2 linked regions of the Defluviitalea raffinosedens genome follow. The protein of the gene in region 1 binds, or shares a complex with, the protein of each later gene. Links are inferred from orthologs where the notes say so. Each region holds a gene or a part of one and is shown in the gene's direction. Other genes may lie near its edges. The genes, in order: JOD07_RS03635 and nifU.

The links.
Region 2: the proteins of JOD07_RS03635 (region 1) and nifU are in contact, whole or in part, in a solved structure (PDB 5XT5), measured with the Bacillus subtilis proteins. The link is inferred for Defluviitalea raffinosedens from one-to-one orthologs.

Annotation. Positions count from the first base shown.
Region 1 is NZ_JAFBEP010000003.1:81,967-92,393, reverse strand. The notes cover bases 2,591-5,459. They hold JOD07_RS03635 (aminotransferase class V-fold PLP-dependent enzyme), read left to right. Parts: upstream 2,591-3,299; coding sequence 3,300-4,619; downstream 4,620-5,459. Other genes in these bases: JOD07_RS03630 (DsrE/DsrF/DrsH-like family protein), read left to right, coding at 4,892-5,368; JOD07_RS03640 (FAD-dependent oxidoreductase), read left to right, coding at 2,591-3,165. Outside these bases: JOD07_RS03655 (sodium:solute symporter family protein), read left to right, coding at 1-1,038; JOD07_RS03650 ((2Fe-2S)-binding protein), read left to right, coding at 1,091-1,351; JOD07_RS03645 ((2Fe-2S)-binding protein), read left to right, coding at 1,344-1,676; more of JOD07_RS03640, read left to right, coding at 1,666-2,590; JOD07_RS03625 (PAS domain-containing sensor histidine kinase), read left to right, coding at 5,501-7,132; gdhA (NADP-specific glutamate dehydrogenase), read left to right, coding at 7,300-8,649; JOD07_RS03615 (sulfide/dihydroorotate dehydrogenase-like FAD/NAD-binding protein), read left to right, coding at 8,767-9,591; gltA (NADPH-dependent glutamate synthase), read left to right, coding at 9,593-10,427. UniProt on the Bacillus subtilis protein: Type II cysteine desulfurase that acts as the initial step in the SUF-like Fe-S cluster assembly pathway.
Region 2 is NZ_JAFBEP010000023.1:11,815-22,122, forward strand. Bases 155-2,904 are described here. They hold nifU (Fe-S cluster assembly scaffold protein NifU), read left to right. Parts: upstream 155-1,185; coding sequence 1,186-1,623; downstream 1,624-2,904. Other genes in these bases: nifS (cysteine desulfurase NifS), read left to right, coding at 155-1,161; mnmA (tRNA 2-thiouridine(34) synthase MnmA), read left to right, coding at 1,642-2,736. Also shown: more of nifS, read left to right, coding at 1-154; JOD07_RS13195 (Na/Pi cotransporter family protein), read left to right, coding at 2,999-4,642; JOD07_RS13200 (sugar-binding transcriptional regulator), read left to right, coding at 4,886-5,917; gap (type I glyceraldehyde-3-phosphate dehydrogenase), read left to right, coding at 5,999-6,985; JOD07_RS13210 (phosphoglycerate kinase), read left to right, coding at 7,080-8,279; tpiA (triose-phosphate isomerase), read left to right, coding at 8,293-9,045; gpmI (2,3-bisphosphoglycerate-independent phosphoglycerate mutase), read left to right, coding at 9,071-10,308. UniProt on the Bacillus subtilis protein: Part of the SUF-like system that mediates the biosynthesis of iron-sulfur (Fe-S) clusters. Acts as a sulfurtransferase and thus transfers sulfur from SufS to SufB.

The DNA of each region.
Region 1 (10,427 bases):
ATTGCATGGGTGGGAGGACAAGGAAAGGCTTTTGGAAATATCTTTAACATTATTACTGGCGCCAATCCTGTTCCAATTATTCTATTATTCTCTCTTGTATTTATTGTTTATACCACTCTGGGAGGTATATATTCCGTAGTTTGGACGGATCTGATTCAAGGAATATTGGTTGTAATATTTGGTGTTGCTTTTTATATCTTTGCCTTTTCACCAGTTGGCTGGAGTATGACAGAATTGGGAATGAGACTCGCAGAAGTAGGCAAAGGAGAATTATGGAGTTTTAGAGGAACCAATGTCATACAGCTTCTTAATCAGTTTGTAACGGGATGTATTGGGATATTGGCAGCTCAGATTTACTGGCAAAGGTGTTTTTCCGCTAAAAATAAAAAAGCTGCAAGAGACGGACTTTTATGGAGTGGAATCATTGCGATTATCTTTGTTATGTTAACTGCATTGGTAGGTATGGTGATTCTTACATTAAATCAAGGACTAAAACCGGATGATGCAATGCCTTGGTTTATGCTCAATTATGTTCCCAAAGGTATTGCAGTGATGATTTTTGCACTGGTACTGGCGGCAGGTATGTCTTCGGCAGATTCAAACTTAAATTCTGCATCCATTCTTATTGTCAACGATTTAATCAAACCCTTTAAGGAGAAGGCAACAGATGCACAGCTTGTTAAATATGCAAAAGGATTAACCATTGTCATTGGTGTTTTTTCTGCCGTAGCAGGCATTTATGCCAGCTCTATTTTAGACTTGTTTTCCAGGGCCTATGCCATGGCCGGAGGTGGTTTAGTCCCCCTTCTTTTAGTAGGGCTTCTTTGGAAGGAAAGAAAAGGCGAAAAATTCGAAATGGGCGTTAAAAACAGCAAAGTAACCCCTTGGGGCGCAAGGATTGGAATTATAACTGGCTCCATACTCACACAAATTCCTGCCCTGGGTTCTAACAGGGTACTTATTGCTTTAATAATCTCTGCTGTTTTGATTATTATAGTATCTTTATTGACGAAAAATTCAAAAGCGCAATGGTCATAAAATGATAGGGCGGACAGTGTTCGCCCTATTAAAAATAGAGAGAGGAGTATTTATGGAGGATATTATTATATGCAGATGTGAAGAAATTACTCAAAGAGAAATTGAAGAGGCCATAGAGGATGGAGCAAATACCTTTAACGAAGTAAAAAGATTTACAAGATGCGGCATGGGACTGTGTCAGGGACGGACTTGCAGAGTGCGAATAGAAAAAATGATCCAAGAAATAACGAAAAACCTTCCAAGGCAGGGAACCTATAGACAACCCGTCCGTCCAGTTAATCTTGGAATAGAAGGTGATCTTTTAAATGAATAGAATTATGGAACATCCTATATTAGGAAAGATGGAAGATAAAAAAGAAGTTGCCATCTGGGTAGATGGCAAGATCCTTAAAGCCTATGAAGGAGAAATGATTGCTGCCACGCTGCTTGCCAATGGCATTAAAGTCTGCCGTTATACCAGAAAAAGAAAAGAACCCAGAGGAGTCTTTTGTGCCATAGGGAGATGTACGGATTGTGTCATGGTTGTGGATGGTATTCCAAATGTAAGAACTTGTATTACCCCAGTGAGAGATGGAATGAAAATAGAAACCCAGAAGGGCCTGGGCAGTTGGGAGAGAAGTGAAAAAGATGATGAATAAATCCGTAGTGGTCATTGGAGGTGGACCTGCAGGTCTTTGCAGTGCCATTGAAGTGGCAAAGGCAGGAGGAGAAGTGCTTGTCATTGATGAAAATCATAAGGCAGGAGGACAACTTTTTAAACAGATCCATAAATTTTTCGGTTCTAAGGAACATAAGGCAGGTATGAGAGGGATATATATAGGAGAAATGCTTCTTAAGGAAGCAGAAGATTTAGGTATTGAGATATGGCTTAATACAGAGGTAGTAGGGCTTAATGCCAATAAAGAAGTATGGGTAATTCAAAATAAAAAGAAGTCTTTGACGGTCCAAGGGGAAAGAATCATTATCGCAACAGGAGCCCAGGAAAATCCCATCAATTTCCCTGGATGGACGCTCCCTGGGGTGATGGGTGCAGGCGCAGCCCAGACCATGATGAATATTCATAGGGTTAGGCCTGGGAACAAAGTGCTTATGGTAGGATCGGGAAATGTAGGGGTCATTGTATCCTATCAACTCATACAGACAGGCATAGAAGTGGCAGGAATTATCGATGTAGGGGAGAAGGCGGGCGGATATGAGGTTCATATGGCAAAGTTAAGAAGAGCCGGGGTGCCTTTTTATCCGAGGCATACGATAAAAAGAGCTCTTGGAAGTACTTGCGTAGAAGGAGCGGAGATTGTAGAGGTGGATGAGCATTTTAAACCCATAGAGGGCAGCGAAAAAATTTTGGATGTCGATACCATCTGCCTTGCTACGGGTTTTACCCCTTTAGGAGAACTGGCATGGATGGCAGGTTGTGCCTTTCTGTACAATCCTTCTTTGGGAGGGCATATTCCTGTTCACGATGAAAACATGGAAACCAGTATAAAAGGTATCTATGTTGCAGGAGATATAACGGGAATAGAAGAAGCGAGCATCGCCATGGAAGAAGGCAGAATGGCAGGCCTTGCAGTGGCCTGGTCTCTGGGGCTTTATGAAAAAGAAGAATATATAAAATATGCAGCTTCTGTTAAAAACAGGCTTTCTCAGCTAAGACACAATATTCATGAAGGAAAAAGTCAAAAGAGCATGGTGCTTCCATCCAAAGAGAGGTTATTAAAAGGAGCCGTTGCAATCGTTGAATGCACTCAGGAAATCCCTTGTAATCCCTGTGAAGCTTCCTGTCCCAGGCATGCAATAATGATTGGAGATCAGATCAGCAATACACCCAAAATAGATTATGAGAAATGCATCGGGTGCGGACTTTGTGTTCCTGCCTGCCCGGGTCAGGCCATCACCCTTAGAGACTATATTTTTTCAGAAGAAGAAGTTGCCTTATCCATCCCCTATGAATTTTTGCCCCTCCCTAAAAAAGGAGAAAACGTTATGGCGGTGAATAAAGATGGGCAGGCAGTATGTCCTGCAAAAGTCGTTCGGGTGGTCCAGTCCCCTAAATATGAAGGGACAGCAGTAGTGACCATTTCTTATCCAAGAAAATTTTTCTATGAAGTTGCTTCAATTAAAATATAATCCTAAGAATGGTGTCTGCCATATACATTTGTGGATTCATTCCAAATGTGGAAATGTATATTGACAGGCACCATATTCTTTTTGATTAATACTATAATATTAAGCCAATTTGCTATATTTTGGGGGTGGGGAATATGAACCCATATGGATTTCGAAAGTGGGTGGTGGGTGTAGAGGGGAAAGTCCCCCTCATAAATGGGAAATGTGTAACGGGCGTTAATTTTGATAATGGAGCCACTACTCCTCCTCTCATTTCGGTGATGGATGCGGTGAATCGTTTTGCTTTTTGGTATTCTTCTGTTCATAGAGGAACTGGATATAAATCAAGACTGTCTTCACAGATTTATGAAAAGGGCAGGGAAATTGTCTGTGATTTTGTCGGAGCTGATTCTAAAAAGGATGTGGTCATCTTTACCAGCAATACAACCCAGGCCATTAATAAAGCAGCTATAAAATTAGGAGAAAAAGGGGGAAAAGAGGTTGTATTATCTACAGCTATGGAACATCATTCCAATGATTTACCTTGGAGGAATCACTTTCATGTGGACTATATTGGAATCGATGGGCATGGACGGCTGGATATGGGAGATTTGGAGCGTAAACTTAAAAAATACGAAGGGAAAGTAAAGATCGTTACCATGACAGGAGCATCCAATGTACTGGGATATATTAATCCAATCTATAAAGCAGCAAGAATTGCGCATCAGTACGGAGCTAAAATATTCATAGACGGAGCACAGCTCGTTCCCCATACTTCTGTTGATATGAAATCTCACAAAGATCCGGAGCATATAGACTTTTTGGCGTTTTCTGCCCATAAACTGTATGCGCCTTTTGGCATCGGGGTTTTAATTGGGCCCAGAGAAGTTTTTGTTGGAGAACCTTCTGATCCCGGCGGGGGAACGGTAAAATTTGTTACCCATGATGAAGTGGTGTGGAATGATCCGCCACAAAATGAAGAAGGAGGCTCTCCCAACGTCATAGGAGTTGTAGCCCTTATACAGGCTATAAGAACCCTTAATGCAATGGGAATGAATGCCATTGAGGCTCATGAAAGAAAGTTGGCAGCCTATGCAATGTATAAATTAACTCAAATCCCCGATATAGAACTATATGGAGATATTCATGATATAGAGGATAGATTAGGTATTATTTCTTTTAATATTAAGGGAGTTCCTCACCGGGTTGTGGCATTGGCCTTGTCCTATGAAGGCGGTATTGCAGTGAGAAATGGCTGTTTTTGTGCGCAACCTTACATTCAGATGCTCTTAAAGCTTTCTAAAGAAGAAATCAAAGCCTACATAGAAGATGAAACAAAAACTCGGCCGGGGATGGTCAGAATCAGTCTGGGGTTTTATAATACTTTCCAGGAAATTGATCGTTTGGCTGCATTATTAGAGTGTATTGTACGGAATAAAAAATATTATATTGATCAGTATGAGAATTTAGATTAATCATTGTGATCAATGCAAAGGGCGAAAAAGTTCGCTCTTTTATTTATTATATAGGGAAAATTTTCGAATTTCCTATTTCAAAAAAGCTTCCAGGCAGGATGGAAATTTGAATGTATTGAATTTTGTCGGTTTGCCGACCGCGTTTGGCGCGAGAGTTTCGAAGGAGAAATTCTTTCTTGTGAAAAGAATGTTATACATTGATCGTTGAATTTTATTATAAATATTGAATAAGAGGATAAAATACTAATAAAATTTTATAAGGAGATGAAAAATTGAGCAAAAAATTAAACTTACTCATGTTTAGCGGCGACTATGATAAAGCTTTGGCGGCTCTTATTTTAGCCAATACGGCAAGAGACATGGATATGGAAGTAACCATGTTCTTTGCGTTTTGGGGACTCTTTTTGCTTAGAACAGGAGAAAATGGAAATACAGAAGAGAAAAGTCCTTATGAAAAACTGTTTGGAATGATGACACCAAAAGGACCGGAAGAACTTCCACTTTCTAAGATGAATTTCAGTGGATTAGGGAAGAAAATGTTGATTGACATGATGGAAGAAGATGGGGCCCCAAGACTCATAAACTTTTTAAACGGAGCAAGAAAAAGAGGAGTGAATTTTTATGGCTGTAAGCTTTCTATGGAAATTATGGGGATCTCGAAAGAAGAGCTGATTCCTGAGGTAGAGGTCATAGAAGCCAAAGAATATCTTAAAGATGCTCTTGAATCAGATATCCAGCTCTTTATTTAACATTAGTACAAAATTTTCCTTAATTCCAAAAATATATTTACAAATTTACCTGTAAGGGTATAATGTTGTTATACTGATTCCAAAAATAAAGTAATTTTCTTGACTTTAGGGGGTGAGCATATAAATCACAGATTGATTGATACGGATGCCAAAAAACTGGAAAAGGGTCAGATTTGGCTAGACATAGCAAAAGAAGGAGCCAATGATGGTTTTTGGGGTCTGGATATACCTCAAAATACAATCTACTATAATGGAAAAATCAGAGAGTATTTTGATGGAGATAAATCCACCCTGTATATGCCTATTGAGTTTTTAAAAGAAATCATACATCCTATGGACATTGATTATGTTAATGAGACTTTAAAACGTTATTTGAAAAGAGAAATATCCATTTTTAAAACAGAATGCAGGGTAGCCATTCAGCCTTCAAATTATGAATGGGTTCTCATTCAGGGAAAAGGCATTTGGGATGAAAATGATGAACCGTTGTATCTGGCGGGCTCCTATACTTTACTTAAAGATTTCACGAATGCAGTAAACCATCATTATGATATAAAAAGGCAATTAAAAGAAACTTCGGCCCTTTTGGATACGATTTTTGACAGTATCCCTGATCCAATTTACATTAAAGACACTGAAGACAGGATTATTCAGTGCAACATGGCAGCTCTTGATCTTTGGGGATATACCAGTGAAGAAGTCATCGGGAAAAAATGTACAGATCTTAAAATGTGCAGTAAGCCTTGCACGGAGTCGATCACCCAAAAGGCCTGTCAGTCCAAAAAGACTGAAAAAATCCAAACCTATATAGAGAAACTGGAAAAATGGGTGGAGATCATGGCATATCCCGTTTTTGACAAAGATACGAATGAAGTTCAGCTTGTGATGGAGCACATTAAAGATATCACAGATTTGAAGAAAGTAGAACTCATCCTCCAGGAAAATATAAAATGTCAAGAGAAATTACTTAAGGAAGCGCAACGCGACAATAAAGCCAAAACAGAGTATTTTACCAATGTATCCCATGAGTTAAAAACGCCTTTAAACATCATTTTATCTACGTTGCAGCTTTTAGAAACTTTCTACTTGCCTTCTGAAAAAGAAAAGAAGTATGCAAGTATTATGAAACAAAACTGTTACAGACTTCTTCGTCTGCTCAATAATACTATTGATGTAACAAAAATTGATTCCGGCTTCTTTAAATTGCATTTGGAAAATGCTGATATTGTTTATGTTGTTAAGCAAATTACTTTGTCGGTTGAGCAATACATAAAAAACAAATCGATTAACCTTCTGTTTGAAAGTAAAGTCTCCAAGCAAATCATGGCTTTTGATGCAGAAAAAATAGAGAGAATTATGTTAAATCTTTTATCCAATGCTGCCAAGTTTACTCTACCTGGAGGCGTCATTAAAGTAGGAATAGAAAAACAGGATGAGAAAATCCTTATATCCGTAAAAGATACTGGCATAGGTATACCATCCCAAAAACAACATGTGATTTTTCAGAGATTCGGTCAGGTAGATTCCAGTGCTACACGGCAATATGAGGGAAGCGGAATAGGATTGTTTCTTGTTAAATCTTTAGTGGAAATGCATAATGGTACCATTCATGTGCAGAGTGAAGAACATAAGGGGACAGAATTTATCATCGAACTTCCAATCAAAGTTCTTAAGGAAAAAGCCAAAGAACCCCTTAATAATGAAAGAAGTTCTTATAAAAATGTCGAAATGCTCAATATAGAGCTTTCAGATATTTATGAATAGCCGTGCAGAATGTAAATTCTGTAGGCTTTTTTTTATTTTTTGTAGAAATGTTAAAAAAATATATTTGCAAATTGCAGTCTACGTGATATAATGGTGCCAATGTCAGACAATTGTATATAATGCATGTTAATAATAATTATCTTTCATTGTATAGAGGAGGAGACAAAGTGGAATTTAAAAGCAGCTATTTACAAGAAGTCATGGATAGGGTCATTGCTAAAAATCCGGCTGAACTTGAATTTCATCAAGCAGTGAGGGAAGTACTCCATTCCTTCGAACCGGTTCTTGAAAGACATCCCGAATACATCAAGGCAGGGATTGTTGACAGAATTGTAGAACCGGAAAGAGTGATCATGTTTAGGGTATCCTGGGTTGATGACAATGGCAAGGTTCAGGTAAACAGGGGCTTTAGAGTACAATTTAACAGTGCTATAGGACCTTATAAAGGAGGCATCCGATTCCATCCTTCTGTAAATCTCGGGGTTATTAAATTCTTGGGCTTCGAACAAATCTTTAAGAATTCTTTAACTGGTCTGCCAATGGGCGGAGGTAAAGGTGGAAGCGACTTTGATCCTAAAGGAAAATCTGACGGAGAAATTATGCGTTTTTGCCAAAGCTTTATGACAGAGCTTCAAAGACACATCGGTGCAGATACGGACGTTCCAGCAGGAGATATTGGTGTTGGAGCAAGAGAAATCGGATATATGTATGGACAATACAAAAGACTTCGCAATGAATTTACAGGTACATTAACTGGAAAAGGCTTAACCTATGGGGGAAGTTTAGTTCGTACTCAGGCAACAGGATATGGCTGCTGCTACTTTACAGAAGAAATGTTAAGAACCAAAGGAGAATCCTTTGAAGGTAAGACTGTAGTGATTTCAGGATCTGGGAATGTTGCCATTTATGCAGCAGAAAAAGCACAGCAACTGGGCGGAAAAGTTGTTGCTCTTAGTGATTCCAATGGATATGTTTATGATGCAGAAGGCATCAAATTAGATACAGTAAAACAAATCAAAGAAGTTGAAAGAAAGAGAATCAAAGAATATATCAACTATCATCCAAATGCAGAGTATCATGAAGGATGCTCAGGAATTTGGACAATCCCTTGTGACATTGCACTTCCTTGTGCAACACAGAATGAACTGGATGGAGAAGCTGCAGCAACCTTAGTGAAAAACGGATGTATTGCAGTGGCAGAAGGGGCCAATATGCCTTCTACACCAGAAGCTGTTGAGATTTTCCTTAAGAACGGTATTTTATTTGGACCTGGAAAAGCTGCCAATGCAGGAGGCGTTGCTGTTTCAGGTCTCGAAATGAGTCAAAACAGTATGAGATATTCCTGGACTTTTGAAGAAGTGGATGCAAAATTAAAGCAAATCATGGCAAATATCCACAAGAGTGCTCAGGATGCGGCTAAAGAATATGGCCACGAAGGTAATTATGTGGTAGGAGCTAATATTGCAGGATTCTTAAAAGTAGCTGAAGCAATGTTGGCACAGGGAATAGCTTACTAAAATACCCAAATTGATTTAGAGATGTAACTTATGTATAATGTAATAGAAGCCTTATTTGTTGCTTGTTCAAATAAGGCTTCTCCTATTATTGAGTTATTTTACAGAGGAGATGTAAAAATGTATAAAATCTTGAAAAAAGAAAAACTGAACGAAGCTGTAGAGCTAATGGTTGTTCATGCACCTTTTGTAGCACGAAGTTGCCAACCCGGGCAGTTTATCATTCTCAGGGCCGATGAAAAAGGAGAAAGAATTCCATTAACCATTGCAGATTACGATAGAGAAAAAGAAACTGTTACCATTATTTATCAGATTGTTGGATACTCTACCCAGCTACTAAGCAGCAAACAAGAAGGAGATACGATTCCTGATTTTGTAGGGCCCTTAGGAAAACCTTCTGACCTTAAAAAACATAAAAGAGTATTAGGAATTGGCGGTGGCGTTGGAGCAGCCCCCCTATATCCTCAAATACGAAAACTTCATGAAATGGGTGTGGCAGTAGATGTGATTCTGGGTGGAAGAAGCAAAGAGTTTATTATCCTTGATAAGGAATTTGAAGCGATTTGCGATAAGGTCTACTATGCAACCGATGACGGCACAAAAGGCAAAAAAGGATTCGTGACCGATGTACTGAATGAACTATTAAATGAAGGTAAGGAATATGATGAAATCATTGCCATAGGGCCTCTTGTAATGATGAAAGCTGTTGTAGGCATTACAAAGCCGAAAAATATCAAAACGGCAGTATCCCTTAATCCGATCATGATTGACGGAACAGGGATGTGCGGAGGATGCAGAGTGACTGTTGGCGGAGAAACAAAGTTCGCTTGTGTGGATGGCCCTGATTTTGACGGCCTTTTGGTAGATTTTGACGAATGCATGAGAAGGCAGGGAATGTATAAGGAAGAAGAACATTCTTGCCGCATTGGACTAGGAGGAAAGTAAAATGCCTAATATGAGTTTAAAAAAAGTAACCATGCCTGAACAAGATCCCAATGTAAGAAATAAAAATTTTAATGAAGTGGCACTTGGATATACCAAGGAACAAGCCATGGAAGAAGCAACAAGATGCCTTAACTGCAAACATAAACCCTGTGTATCCGGATGTCCTGTGAACGTTCCTATACCAGAATTTATTAAGGAAGTAGCAGCAGGGAACTTTGAAAAAGCTTATGAACTCATTACTTCAGAAAACAACCTGCCAGCCATTTGTGGCAGAGTATGTCCCCAGGAAAATCAATGTGAGGGTGTATGTGTAAGAGGCATAAAAGGAGAACCGGTAGGTATTGGAAGGCTGGAAAGATTTGTTGCCGACTACCATATGCAGCATGCAGAGAAAAAGTCAGTGCAGATTACAAAAAATGGGATTAAAATTGCAGTGGTTGGGGGAGGCCCTGCAGGACTTACCTGTGCCGGAGACTTGGCTAAATTAGGATATGATGTAACCATTTTTGAAGCTTTGCATGCTTTAGGCGGTGTACTCATGTACGGCATTCCGGAGTTCCGTCTTCCAAAAGCATTGGTTGAAAAAGAAATAGAAACTATAGTAGATCTGGGCGTTAAAATCAATAAAAATGTTGTAGTAGGTCGTTCGATCACAATTGATGAGTTATTTGAAGAAGGCTACAAGGCAGTATTTGTAGGGAGCGGTGCCGGACTTCCTAAATTCATGGGTATTGAAGGAGAAAGTTTAAACGGAGTATACGCTGCCAATGAATTTTTAACCCGAGTGAATTTAATGAAGGCATATGATTTCCCCAATAATCCTACTCCTGTAAAGG
Region 2 (10,308 bases), on another replicon or contig:
CATGCTGCTACAACTGCTATGCATCCACAAGTTGTAGAAGCAATGTTGCCATACTTTACAGAGAATTTTGGCAACCCATCCAGTATCTATGAAATTGCAAGAAAGAATAAACAAGCTTTAGATGAATCAAGAGATAAAATTGCCAAATTATTAGGTGCAGATCCTAAAGAAATCTATTTTACCAGTGGCGGAACAGAATCTGATAACTGGGCTATTAAAGGAATTGCTGAAGCTTATAAAAATAAAGGAAACCATATTATTACTTCTGCAATTGAACATCATGCAGTACTTCATACTTGCGAATATTTAGAAAGCCAAGGCTATGAAGTGACTTATCTTCCTGTAAATGAATATGGACAAGTTGATCCCCAGGATGTTTTAAAGGCTATCAAGGATACAACCATTCTCATTACTATTATGTATGCCAATAATGAAATTGGCACAATTCAGCCTATCGAAGAAATAGGGAAAATAGCAAGAGAAAAAGGCATAGTATTTCATACGGATGCTGTTCAGGCTGTGGGACATATACCCATTGATGTGAAAAAAGCAAATGTTGATTTACTTTCTCTTTCAGGACACAAATTTCATGGTCCTAAAGGCGTAGGTGTATTATACATAAGAAAAGGAGTAAAAATTAAACCTCTGCTTCATGGGGGTGCACAAGAAAGGGGCCGCAGAGGCGGAACCGAAAACGTGGCAGGTATCGTAGGTTTAGCTAAAGCTCTGGAACTGGCACTCGAGAATATGGAAGAAAATAATAAAAAGATGACTGAACTCAGAGATTATATTATAAAAGAAGTTACCAGCAGAATAGACCATGTAAAATTAAATGGTCATCCTACTGACAGATTGCCTAATAATATTAATTTTACTTTTGATTTTATTGAAGGAGAGTCACTCCTGCTATTATTAGACATGAAAGGGATCTATGCATCCAGCGGTTCTGCATGTACATCGGGTTCATTAGATCCATCCCATGTATTGCTGGCAATTGGTCTTCCTCATGAAAAAGCTCACGGTTCCCTGAGAATTACCCTAGGAGATGAAAATACCAAAGAAGAAGCAGATTATTTCTTGGAGGTATTGCCATCTATCGTTCAAAGATTAAGAGATATGTCTCCTTTATATGAAGCTTATAAAAAAGAACAAAATCTATAACAAAAAAAGAGGTGCTTAAAAATGATGTACAGTGAGAAAGTAATGGATCATTTTATGAATCCTAGAAATGTTGGAGAAATTGAAAATCCTTCCGGAGTAGGAACGGTTGGAAACGCTAAATGTGGAGATATAATGAAAATATATCTTGATATTGAAGATAATATTATTAAGGATGTAAAGTTTAAGACTTTTGGATGTGGAGCAGCTGTTGCAACAAGCAGTATGGCAACAGAATTAGTAAAAGGTAAAACCATACAGGAAGCAATGAAAGTAACCAACAAAGCAGTTATGGAAGCTTTGGATGGATTGCCGCCTGTAAAAGTTCATTGTTCTGTATTGGCAGAACAGGCTCTTCAGGCTGCTTTATGGGATTATGCACAAAAAAATGGAATAGAGATTGAAGGATTGACACCGCCTAAAGAGGATGATGATCACCATGATATTCCAGAGGATAATGAGTAAATTATTTGAGGTGAAGTAATGACTAAAAAAAAGGTTGTTATTGGAATGTCTGGTGGAGTGGACAGTTCAGTAGCTGCATATCTTTTGAAAGAGCAAGGATATGATGTCATTGGAATGACCATGCAAATTTGGCAAGATGAATCAAGAGATGAGATAGAGGACCACGGTGGCTGCTGTGGTCTCTCTGCTGTTGATGATGCAAGAAGAGTATGCCAAAAAATTGGAATTCCCCATTATGTAATGAATTTTAAAAATGATTTTAAGAATAAAGTCATTGATTATTTTGTAGAGGAATATACGAAAGGCAGAACACCTAATCCTTGTATTGCATGCAACAGATATGTCAAATGGGAATCCATGCTTCATAAAGCTCTTCAATTAGGGGCGGATTATATTGCCACCGGGCACTATGCGAAAGTTGTATATTTATCAGATATCGGAAGATATGCTCTTAAAATATCTTCTGCAGTTGGGAAAGATCAGACTTATGCATTATATAACCTTACTCAGGATCAACTTAGGCATACATTAATGCCTTTGGGAGATTATGATAAGGATACTACCCGTAAAATTGCAAAGGAAATTGGATTACCTGTTGCGACAAAACCAGACAGCCAAGAGATCTGTTTTATTCCTGACAATAATTACGGTAACTATATCGAGCAAAATTATGATTTTTCAATTCCTAAAGGGAATTTTGTAGATACAAAAGGTAATGTATTAGGAAAGCATAAAGGAATCATTCATTATACAGTCGGACAAAGAAAGGGATTAGGAATATCCTTTGGCAAACCGATGTATGTCGTAGAAATCAGGCCTCAAACCAATGAAGTGGTATTGGGAGAAAATGATGAGATTTTTCAAAAGGTTTTATATGCAGACAATCTTAATTTTATGCCTTTTGAAACTTTGGAAGGGCCTATGAGAGTTCATGCGAAAATTCGATACAGTCATAAGTTGGCTCCCTGTGTTATAACGATGCATGATGATCATACAGTAAAATGTGAGTTTGATGAACCTCAGAGAGCTATTACCCCTGGGCAGGCAGTTGTGTTTTATGATCATGATATGGTTGTAGGGGGAGGCACCATTTTATTTGGGGAAAATAAGTGAATATAAAGTTAATTAATAAAACCCTTGGGTATCCCAGGGGTTTTATTATGCAAATGATTCTGTTTTTGCAAGTTTTTGAAATTATTGTTTTTACAAAAGGCAATTTTAATAAATTAAATTATAAAAAATATGATTAATTACTAAAAAAATTGGAGATAAATCATAAAGAAATTACAAAAAACAATATAGGGTTGATTTTATTTTTTTCTACATGTTAGAATGTTTATGTTTGCATACAACATAAAAAAGCAGGGGGTTAGATATGGAAGATTACACCAAGATTATTTTTGCTCTAATTGGAGGTTTAGGATTATTTATTTATGGGATGCAGATTATGGCAGAAGGCCTTCAAAAATCTGCAGGAAATAAGATGAAAAAATTGTTAGAGATCCTGACAAATAATCGTTTCATGGGTGTGTTGGTTGGTGCCGGTGTTACGGCTATTATTCAAAGCAGTTCTGCCACTACAGTTATGGTAGTTGGTTTTGTGAATGCCGGATTAATGAATTTAACTCAGGCTGCAGGCGTCATAATGGGAGCAAATATTGGGACCACAGTTACTGGTTGGATTGTATCCAGTGCAGAGTGGGCAAAGTTGTTAAATCCTTCTGAATTGGCTCCATTAGCGATAGCAATTGGAGTTGTCATGATGTTATTTGCGAAGAAAAAAGCTATAAAGCAAATTGGTGAAATTATTGCAGGGTTTGGTATTCTCTTTGTTGGATTAGATATGATGGGAGATGCGGTTAAGCCACTTAGAAATTCTCCGGTCTTTGCAGAAGTATTTTTAACTTTAGGACACAATCCTCTTTTAGGAGTTTTCGCAGGATTTGCAGTTACAGCGATCATTCAAAGCAGTTCGGCTTCCGTAGGGATTCTTCAGACTTTGGCGGCGGCTTCTTTGGTGCCCTGGAGTGCTGCTGTATACATCATTATGGGACAAAATATCGGTACTTGTGTTACAGCAATGCTTTCAAGTATTGGTGCGACAAAGAATGCAAAGAGGGCAGCCTACATCCATTTATTATTTAACATAATAGGAACAATTATATTCTCAATACTTGCTGTTGTATATTTTTATTTTATTAATCCACATTTTGGTTTGGAATTAATTGGTATGACTGAAATAAGTATTGTTCACACGATCTTTAATATAGCCAATACAATCATTTTATTTCCTTTTGCTGGAATGCTTGTTTATTTATCAGGAATATTTGTTAGAGGAAAAGATGAAGAAGATGAAAGTGGTCTTCGTCATTTAGACGAAAGAATTCTTGAAACACCTACTTTTGCAGTTGAAAATGCTATTAAAGAAGTGGTAAGAATGGGGCACATGGCTGCAGAAAATACAAAATTGGCTATAGAAGCCTTGCTAGAGAAGGACGAGAAAAAAGTAGAGAAAGTATTTAAAAGAGAAAAAAATATTAATGTTCTTAACAGAACCATTACACCATACCTTGTTAAGATTTCAAATTCCCCGATTAATGAACAGCAAAGTTCTCTTGTTACAGGCCTGTTTCATACTGTTGGAGACATAGAAAGAGTAGGGGATCATGCAGAAAATATTGCAGAATTGGCTCAGTTTGCAATTGAGGAAAAAGTACAGTTATCGGATTCAGCAATACTGGAATTAAGGACGATGGCTGAAAAATGCATTGAATGTTTTGAAGATGCAATCCGGGCACGGGAAGAAAATGATCCAATATTGGCTAAGTCAGTAGAGCCTAATGAAGATATGGTTGATAAAATGGAAAAGGAACTTCGTAAAAGACATATAGAACGACTTGCTAAAAATGAATGCAGTGCTACATCAGGAGTAGTCTTCCTTGATGTAATAAGCAATTTAGAAAGAATCTCGGACCATGCGTCAAATATTGCTCTTTCAGTTCTTGACGGCCATAAATAATAAGACTTTAGTAAGGTAAGTTTGTACCATATTTTTTGAAATTTTTCTTGATATTTTGTATCATATTCGTTACAATATAAACGAAGATACAAAATATCTTTTTTTATTTAGAAGGTTTATTTTGCATATAAGGAATTAAATTTTACCGATTTGCAAATTCTTAAGGTTTTTGCATATTTTCTTTTAGCTTATGTGGGACCTAAATCGTACAGTGGGACAATAATGTACCCGAGGGGCGTTCATATGACAAATTTACATGTGACACTTCAGAAGATTATTCCTGAAGGAATTTTAGATTTAGAAAGAAGATATGAAATTTTAAAGACAGTTTTATATTCTGCTCCTATAGGAAGAAGAGCTTTGGCAGCTCATTTGAATCTTTCCGAAAGAATCGTCAGAGCTGAAGTTGATTTCTTAAGACAAAATGCTTTTCTTAAAGTTACTTCTTCAGGAATGGAAATCACTTCAGAAGGATATACTCTTGTCCAGGATTTAGAACATTTAATGTATGAAATTAAAGGTCTCACTGAATTGGAAAAAAAGGTTTCAAAGATTTTAAATATTAATAAAGTGATTATTGTTCCAGGAAATTCTGATGAAAATGATATGTTTAAAAAAGATATCGGGAAAGCAGCAGCAAGGCTATTGCTAAGTATGATCAGACCGGGAAACACCATTGCAATTACCGGAGGAAGTACGGTAAATCAAATGGTAAAGGCAATTCAGCCCTTAGGCAGCACGTATGATGATGTGTTCGTTTTGCCAGCCAGAGGAAGTGTAGGGCACAGAGTAGAATATCAATCCAATACCTTAGCTTCTGAATTGGCGCAAAAATTAGGGGCAAAATATAAATTGTTGAATATTCCCGATCATTTAAGTAAAAAATCTTTAGAGAGTATTATTAAAGAGCCAGAGATTCAAGACACCCTTGAAAAAGTTTCAAAAGCAGACATATTAATTTTTGGAATTGGGAATGCTTTAAAAATGGCAGAAAAAAGAGGACTCTCAGAGACTATTTTAGATTTCTTAAGAAGAAAAGAAGCTGTTGCAGAGGCATTTGGATATTATTTTGATCCCAGTGGTAATATTGTATATACTTCCCGATCTGTTGGAATTAAGCTAGACGATATTAAAAAAATTCCTTATATGATTGCAGTGGCAGGAGGAACTTCTAAGGCTCAAGCGATCAAAGCAGCAGGGCATCTGCTCAAGCATGGTTGCGTTGTGATGGATGAAGGTGCTGCAAATGAAATTATTAGGTGTGCAAAATTATAATTTGTGGTATTATGTTATGGGGACAAATTTTAGTCTTCATAACCTAAAATATAATTTAAAAATATTAGGAGGAATGAAAAAATGGCAAAAATTGCAATTAATGGTTTTGGACGCATTGGACGTAATGCATTTAAAGTAGCGATCGCACAAGGATTGGATGTTGTAGCAATCAACGATTTAACAGATCCTAAAACATTAGCTCATTTATTAAAATATGATACTTGCTTTGGCAAATTCGAAGGAACAGTTGAAGCTAAAGAAGGCGCTTTAGTTGTTAATGGAAAAGAAATCAAAGTGCTTGCAGAAAAGAATCCAGCTGATCTTCCTTGGAAAGAATTAGGTGTAGATATCGTAATCGAATCTACAGGTATTTTCAGAAAGAAAGAACAAGCTCAATTACATATTGATGCAGGTGCAAAGAAAGTTATCATCTCCGCTCCTGGAAAAGGAACAAAATCTATTGTTATGGGAGTTAACGAAGGGGATTATAACCCAGCTGAAGACCATATCGTTGACAACGCTTCTTGTACAACAAACTGTTTAGCACCATTTGCTAAAGTGCTTCATGATAAATTTGAAATTAAGAGAGGAATTATGACAACAGTTCACTCTTATACAAATGACCAAAGAATTTTGGATTTACCTCACAGTGACTTAAGAAGAGCTCGTGCTGCTGCTGAATCCATTATTCCTACAACAACTGGTGCTGCAGAAGCAGTTGCTAAAGTTATTCCTTCTCTTAAAGGAAAATTAACTGGTATGGCTATGCGTGTACCTACTCCTACAGTATCTGTAGTTGATTTAACTGTAGAATTAGGAAAAACTGTAACAGTTGAAGAAGTTAATGCTGCTTTAAAAGCTGCTGCTGATGACAAAGTATTAGGATACACTGAAGAACCATTAGTATCCATCGACTTCAAAAAAGATCCTCGTTCCTCCATCATTGATGGATTATCCACAATGGTAATCGATGGAAACTTAGTAAAAGTTGTTTCCTGGTATGACAATGAATGGGGTTATTCAAACAGAATTGTTGACCTCACAAAATACATTGCAGAACGTTTATAATTAGGTAGACCAAAAGGTCCGGTTTTGTAGTTATGACTATAGGACCGGACCTTCTTTTAATAAATCGGATTGAGAATATTGAGGAGGGAAACCCATGCTTAAGAAAAAGTCAGTTGATGATATCCAAGTTAAAGGGAAAAGAGTATTAGTTAGATGTGATTTTAACGTACCATTAAAAGATGGTGTTATTACAGATGAAAATAGACTTGTTGCAGCACTGCCAACCATTAAGAAATTAATCAATGACGGTGGAAAAGTAATTCTTTGCTCTCACTTAGGAAAACCAAAAGGAGAACCTAAACCAGAATTATCTTTAGCACCTGTTGCAAAAAGATTAAGCGAATTATTAGAAAAAGAAGTAGTATTTGCAAAAGATGATACTGTAGTTGGAGAAAATGCAAAAAAAGCTGTTGCTGAAATGAAAGAAGGAGACGTTGTTCTTCTTGAAAACACAAGATATCGTAAAGAAGAAACTAAGAATATTGATGATTTTAGCAAAGAACTTGCAAGTCTTGCAGACGTATTTGTAAATGATGCTTTTGGTACAGCACACAGAGCTCACTGCTCCAACGTTGGAGTTACTCAATTCATCGAAGGAGACTGTGCAGTAGGGTATTTAATGCAAAAAGAAATTGAGTTCTTAGGTAATGCAGTAAACAACCCAGTAAGACCTTTCGTTGCGATCTTAGGCGGAGCAAAAGTATCTGACAAAATTAATGTAATTAATAACCTCCTTGATAAAGTAGACACATTAATTATTGGCGGCGGAATGGCTTATACTTTCATAAAAGCATTGGGTCATGAAGTAGGTAAGTCATTATTAGAAGCTGACAAGATTGACTATGCAAAAGAAATGATTCAAAAAGCAGAAGAAAAAGGCGTAAAATTATTACTTCCTGTAGACCATGTAGTGGCTCAAGAATTTAAAAATGATACTCCATTTAAAGTAGTACCAAGAGGAGGAATTGAGCCTGATTGGGAAGGTCTTGACATTGGACCAGAAACAAGAGCACTTTATGCCGAAGCTGTAAAAGATGCTAAAACAGTTGTTTGGAACGGACCTATGGGCGTATTCGAATTTGAAAACTTCGCGCAAGGAACAATGGCAGTTGCAAAAGCTTTATCAGAAACAGATGCAACAACCATTATCGGTGGAGGAGATTCTGCTGCAGCAGTAAACCAATTAGGATTTGGCGATAAGATGACTCACATTTCTACTGGTGGCGGAGCTTCATTAGAATTCCTTGAAGGTAAAGAATTACCAGGCGTGGCAGCAGCAGACGACAAAGAATAATTCAGGAGGCTTTATGATGAGAAAAAAAATTATTGCAGGAAACTGGAAGATGAATAAAACTCCTTCAGAAGCGGTAAAATTAGTAGAGGAATTAAAGCCTTTAGTAAATACTACAGATGTTGATGTAGTATTTTGCCCTCCTTTTGTTTGTCTTCCAGCTGTATTAGATGCAGTTAAAGGAACAAACATCGCTGTAGGTGCTCAGAATATGCATTATGAAGAAAGCGGAGCATATACAGGAGAAGTTGCACCTAATATGTTGGTAGAGTTAGGTGTTAAATATGTTATTATCGGACATTCTGAAAGAAGAGCTTATTTTGCAGAAACCGATGAAATCGTAAATAAGAAAGTTCTCAAAGCTATTGAACACAACCTTATTCCTATTATTTGCGTAGGAGAAACGTTAGAGCAGAGAGAACAGGGGATTACAGTTGATTTGGTTCGACTTCAAACCAAAATTGCTTTAAAAGATGTTCCAGCAGAAAAAGCGAAAGATGTAGTCATTGCTTATGAGCCTATCTGGGCAATTGGTACTGGTAAAACAGCTACATCAGAGCAAGCTGAAGAAGTTTGTGCTGCAATTCGTCAAGTAGTTGCAGAAATTTATGATGCTTCTGTAGCTGAATCACTTCGCATACAATACGGCGGAAGTGTAAATGCCGAAAATGCAAAAGAGCTTTTTGAAATGGCAAATATTGATGGAGGCTTAGTTGGTGGAGCAAGCTTGAAAGTAGATTTTAGCAAAATTGTGAATTACAACAACTAAGATTGTTCATAAAAGGAGTATTAAAATGAGAAAAAAACCAACCGTGTTGATGATCCTTGACGGTTTTGGATTAAATGACCGCTGTGATGGAAATGCTGTATGTCAGGGGAAAACCCCTGTACTCGACAGTCTCATGAAAAAATATCCTTTTGTAAAAGGATATGCCAGTGGAATGGACGTAGGCCTTCCTGAAGGTCAAATGGGAAACTCTGAAGTAGGGCATTTGAACATTGGAGCAGGTCGAATAGTATACCAAGAACTGACAAGAATCACGAAATCTATTCTAGATGGAGACTTTTTTGAAAACGAAGCACTGCTCAGTGCAGTTGAAAACTGTAAGCAAAACAATTCTTCCCTTCACCTGTATGGTCTTTTATCCGATGGTGGTGTACATAGTCACAACACACACCTGTACGCACTGTTGGAATTAGCAAAAAGACATGGTTTGTCAAAGGTTTATGTACATGCTTTCTTAGATGGCAGAGATACTCCTCCTGCATCCGGTAAAGATTATGTTCAACAATTACAGGACAAAATCAATGAACTCGGTGTGGGAAAGATTGCAACCGTGATGGGAAGATATTATGCGATGGACCGTGACAACAGATGGGAAAGAGTAAAACTTGCATATGATGCGATGGTTTTAGGTACCGGAGAAAAAGCCGAAGATGCAGTGCAGGCAGTGCAATTATCTTATGAAAATGAAGTTTATGATGAGTTCGTGCTTCCAACAGTTATTCTGACCAATGGTGAACCAACGGCTATGATTCAACCTCATGATTCTATTATTTGCTTTAATTTTAGACCTGACAGAGCAAGAGAAATCACAAGATGTTTTTGTGATGAAGAATTTAGTGGTTTTGAAAGAGCCAACGGTTTCTTCCCAGTGAAGTACGTTGCTTTTACTGAATATGATATCACCATTAAAAATAAATCTGTTGCCTTTAAGCCTACAAAACTTACAAAAACTTTTGGAGAATATCTGGCTGAAAAAGGTTTAAAACAGCTTCGTCTTGCAGAAACTGAAAAATATGCTCATGTGACTTTCTTTTTCAATGGTGGAGTAGAAAAACCAAACGAAGGAGAGGACAGAATATTAGTTCCATCTCCTAAAGTGGCGACTTATGATCTCAAACCAGAAATGAGTGCCATTGAAGTTACAGATCGTCTTGTTGAGGCAATTCTTTCTGAAAACTATGATGTCATTATTATTAACTATGCAAACCCTGATATGGTAGGACATACAGGTATCATGGGTGCTGC